Regions from separate parts of the Streptacidiphilus sp. MAP5-3 genome, predicted to be linked through region 1. Evidence: riboswitches for the same ligand, from Rfam matches in the RefSeq annotation. Region 1 holds a riboswitch; the other holds the start of a gene.

What was found. Region 1 has a riboswitch for magnesium ahead of ABH928_RS32870 (hypothetical protein). Riboswitches for the same ligand answer to the same signal wherever they lie in the genome.
Region 2: another riboswitch for magnesium. It lies ahead of ABH928_RS12915 (NRAMP family divalent metal transporter); the one in region 1 lies ahead of ABH928_RS32870 (hypothetical protein).

Annotation. Positions count from the first base shown of each region.
Region 1 covers NZ_JBGCCL010000036.1:48,603-50,988, forward strand. Annotated here, with positions in the region: gene ABH928_RS32860 (hypothetical protein) at 1-175, opposite strand, end outside; gene ABH928_RS32865 (helix-turn-helix domain-containing protein) at 273-668, opposite strand; gene ABH928_RS32870 (hypothetical protein) at 698-1,033, opposite strand; M-box (ykoK) riboswitch at 1,436-1,614, opposite strand; M-box (ykoK) riboswitch at 1,828-2,007, shown strand.
Region 2 covers NZ_JBGCCL010000006.1:282,915-285,300, reverse strand. Annotated here, with positions in the region: gene ABH928_RS12920 (HAD-IC family P-type ATPase) at 1-405, opposite strand, end outside; M-box (ykoK) riboswitch at 633-824, shown strand; gene ABH928_RS12915 (NRAMP family divalent metal transporter) at 1,097-2,386, shown strand, end outside.

The DNA of each region.
Region 1 (2,386 bases):
GCAGCGAGACGAGGACGTGCGTCAGCGCGGCGGCGAGCGACAGCCGGACGACTCGCCCGGTGCGGTAGCGCCTCGTGCGGGAGAGGACGGCGAGCGGCAGCCAGTGGTCCGGCATGACGGCGTGGCCGAAGCCGACGCCACCGGCCGCGAGCAGCAGGGCAGGAAGCGTGTTCACAGGACCACGGTACACAATCATCTTCGCATCCGTGAAGATGAGAAGACAGATGCCCGAGCCTTCTACCTGCAACAACGTCGCAGTTGCGCCGCCGCGGCTACGGCGCGGGGTCGTACTTGTACCCCACGCCGCGCACGGTGGCCAGCATCCACCGGTACGGATCGCCCAGTTTCCGGCGCAGCCGGGCGACATGGACGTCGACGGTCCGGCCGTCGTCGACGTCCGGCTGCTCCCAGACGAGTTCCAGCAGCTGGGTGCGCGAGAAGACCAGCTCCGCGTTGACGACCAGATGGGCCAGCAGGTCGAACTGACGCCGGGTCAGGTCCAGGGGCCGCCCGCCGGCGACGGCCCGGCGGCGCCGCCGGTCGACCTCGATGCGTGGCGGGACCGCCACCGGGACCGGTGGCCTGCGGCCGGCCGAAGGCAGGCGGGTCGGCGGGATGGCAGCGGACAGCTCGCGGTGCTGGTGTGCGCGCTGATAGGTGACCGTCACGGGGGGGTCCTTCCGGGTAGGTGATGGGCTCAGCGGCGTGCGACGGCGTTGCGCGGGCCGCGTGGGCCGTGGCGCTCCGCTCGGGCGCAGATCGCGCGGGCGGCGGAGAGCGGCAGGTCGAGGTGGGGCGCGAGCCACTCCGGGCGGTGGCCCTGGGCGGCCAGGATGTACGCGGCGTGGACCCGCGCGTCGTAGGCCACCTCGGCGGAGGTGGTCGCGGCGAAGTCGTGCGGGTCGAGCAGGTAGACGCGCTCGACGCCGTCGTGGAGGGCGAGGCGCAGTGTCCCGTACGCGGTCGAAGGCTCGGCGGCGGTGGTATGCAGCGCGGTGACGGTGGCCTGGGCGAGCGACGCCTCGGCGGACACGGCGGGAGGCCCTGATGTGCCGGAGTCGGCCGAGCGCGCCGCGCACTACGTCATGCAGTACGTCGTGCGGGCGACGGCCGGACGTCTGCGGGGTGGTGTGCGGGCTGGTGTGCGGGGTGTGCGGGCGAAAGGACATCACGGTCATGACGAAGAGGCTCCTTCTGGGCAGGCGTGCCCGCGCCACGACGCCGTCGACGGCGTGGCGGACGGCGCGGGCGTGCGGTCAGCGGTGAACGCGGGCCGGACCAGGCTCGGCGGGATGGCCGGGCAGGGGTCGGCCCGGACATGGACTCGGACTGTCGTCCATGACTTCGCCTCCTTCCGGCCGTGGTGCGCGTGGCACCGATGCGACGCGGCAAGGAGCGGACCGGCTGTGAGAGACCGCGACAGGACGCGGTAGCCGGAACACCCCAACTCGTCAGAGCTTTGGCACTCCACGGCGTGATCCCAAGTGCGCTGACTGGGAAGCCACTTGGCCTCAACCCTTAGGTCGGGAGGAGGTGTCCTGATCCGGAGCGTCTCTCGACGGGTGGGATCAGTGGCCTGTGTCCGTGAAGACGCCTCACCGAACGAGGTGCCCTCTTCGTTTCAACGCCCTCAGCATAGATCAGTGATTCGGTGGTGAAGCAAGTTCCCGGATTCTTTGACGTGTTGTTGTCGCCGTTGTCCGGTGACTTCTGTGGCTGACGGGAATTCATTCCTCCGTCCACCTGCGACCGATGTGCAACTGCCGGAGCGGCTGATTGTTACGTGCCGGGTTGACTTTCCCCCGCGTGGGTCGGTTCACTTCTCCTGCGACACCTCGTTCGGTGAGGCGTCTGCACGGACACAGGCCACTGACCCGACGACGTCGAGAGACGCCCAGGGTCAGGACACCTCTTCCCGGCTTAAGGGTTGAGGCCAAGTGGCTTCCCGCCCGACCGATGGGCGGGACACGCCGTGCAGTGCCGAAGCTCTTACGTGGGAGGTGTCGGTGTTCCGCACGGGAGTGCGCTGACCTGGGGAGGTGGGGCCTGATGAAACCTGGCAGTAGTCCGCATCCGCGCTCGACCGGTCCCGCAGCAGGCAGTTCCTGACACACGGGTACGCACACGCATGGCCTGATCCGGTCATTTCGCCGTTCCGGCCACGGGTGTGAATTTGTGCTGCCCGCATTCGGTCCGAGGAATTTCCCGATCCTTCCGCCAGGTCCGCTTTTCGTCTGCCCACGTGACGGGGGGGAGACGTCCCGCCGACGTGCCGACGTCTGGAGTTCCCCAGCAGGACGGCTCCGACCACGCATACTCGGCCCGACCACGCAAACGAACCACCTAACACGAGCCACCGAACACGAACCACCGAAGGAGTCCGGGC
Region 2 (2,386 bases), on a different contig from region 1:
TGACCCCGACCGTGACGCCGGTGACGGCGCCGGCCGACGGCGCAGCACCGTCGCCGTGCTGCCCACGTCGACGAATCGCCGCAGCGCGGCGGTCTCGCGCTCCGCCCGCAACTCGCCCACCAGGCGCAGCGCACAGCCCGCGGTGATCAGCAGCAGCAGGACCGCGGTGCTGGTGAAGGCCCCGGAGACGGCCGTCGCTCCGGCCAGGAGACAGAGGGTCATCGTGTAGGGGTCACGGAGCAGCAGCGCGACCCGCCGGGTACGGGTCGGACGCGGCGGCAGCGGCAGGGTGTTCTCGCCGTGCGCGGCGAGCCACAGTTCGGCGGTCTCCTCGGGCAGCCCCCTCCGGCTCGTCCCGAGCGCCCGCAGCACCTGAAGATCCGTCAGTTCGCTCAGTGCGCTCACCTCGCGGGGATCCACGCGCCGGGCGGACGGGGCCGAGGCAGCCAGGGGAACCTGGTCAGCGGAAAGGGCGGGAGCACCGTCCTTGCGGCGGTCCCGGCGTGCCCGCAGATCAGTCGGACCGGTCAGCGCTGCCTCCCCATCTCCACTTCGGCACCAGCGTAAACGCGCAGCCCGTAAGCATTTGACAGTGCCCTTACGCAAGGGCCATCATATGAATGTTCATTCATGAGACACCTCGTTCGGTGAGGCGTCTCCACGGACACAGGCCACTGATCCCAACCGTCGAGAGACGCTCCGGATCAGGACACCTCCTCCCGACCTAAGGGTTGAGGCCAAGTGGCTGCGCAGGCGGACCTGTCCCAGAACAGGCCTCGCGCTACGCCGTGGAGTGCCAAAGCTCTGACGAGTTGGGGTGTGCCGGACACGGCTGATGCCGTATTGGTCCGGGTTCGGTGTGCCCCCTGCCGCTGCGACGCGCGACGCGTCACGACCGGAGGGAGGCGAGAAGCAGTGGACTGCAGTCCGAGTAGCCCGGGCCATAAACGGCCCCACATCCGCTTGACCTCGTCTTCTTTCGGCATGCGGTAACCACCTGCTGATCCTTGATCCTTCTGCGCGCGCGGACGCTCGCAGGGTGGATGGATGCTGCATGCCCTCCGATCGGCCTTCACGGCCACAGGGAGGGACCATCATGACCACCACGATCGACCCGAAGGTCCAGGGCGACGCCGCCCGCACCACCGCGGTGCTGGACGACGCGCACCTCGGCGACATCCGCGGCGCGCTCGGCACCATCAAGCTGGACGACCACGGCGACCGCCGCGGCCTGTCCGCCAAGCTCAAGACGCTGCTCGCGATCGTCGGCCCCGGCCTGATCGTGATGGTCGGCGACAACGACGCCGGCGCCTTCGCCACCTACGGCCAGGCGGGCCAGAACTACGGCACCCACCTGCTGTGGACGCTGCTGCTGCTGGTCCCGGTCCTCTACGTGAACCAGGAGATGGTGCTCCGCCTCGGCGCGGTCACCGGCGTCGGCCACGCCCGGCTCATCCTGGAGCGGTTCGGCAAGTTCTGGGGCGCGTTCAGCGTCATCGACCTGTTCATCCTCAACGCGCTGACGCTGGTCACCGAGTTCATCGGGATCACCCTGGCCGCCGGCTACCTGGGGCTGCCCAAGGCCGCCGCCGTGGTGCTCGCCGCCGCGATCATCGTCGCCTCCGCGTTCACCGGGTCGTTCCAGCGCTTCGAGCGGATCGCGATCGCGCTCTGTGCCGGATCGCTGCTGCTGGTCCCGATCTACTTCATGGTTCACCCGAAGACCTCGCAGATGGCGCAGGACTTCGTGGTCCCGAACCTGCCGGGCGGCCAGGGCCAGCTGGCCACCGTGATGCTGCTGATCATCGGCATCGTCGGCACCACCGTCGCCCCGTGGCAGCTCTTCTTCCAGCAGAGCTACGTCATCGACAAGCGGATCACCCCCCGCTTCATGAAGTACGAGAAGGCCGACCTCTGGATCGGCATCGTGATCGTGGTCATCGGTGGTGCGGCGCTGATGGGCGCCACCGCCGCCGCCTTCGCGGGCACCAAGGGCTTCGGCAACTTCACCGACACTGCGGGCCTGGCCTCCGGCATCGCCGCCCACGCGGGCAAGGTCGCCGGTGTCCTCTTCGCCGTCGCGCTGCTGGACGCCTCGATCATCGGCGCCTTCGCGGTCTCGCTCTCCACGGCCTACGCCATCGGTGACGTCTTCGGCATCAAGCACTCGCTCCACCGCGGCGTCAAGGGTGCCAAGGGCTTCTACGCCGTCTACGCCGGCCTCGTCGCCCTGGCCGCCGGCATCGTGCTGATCCCCGGCTCGCCGCTGGGACTCCTCACCGAGGGCGTGCAGACCCTCGCGGGCGTGCTGCTGCCCTCCGCCACGGTCTTCCTGCTGCTGCTCTGCAACGACAAGCAGGTGCTCGGCCCGTGGGTGAACGGCCCG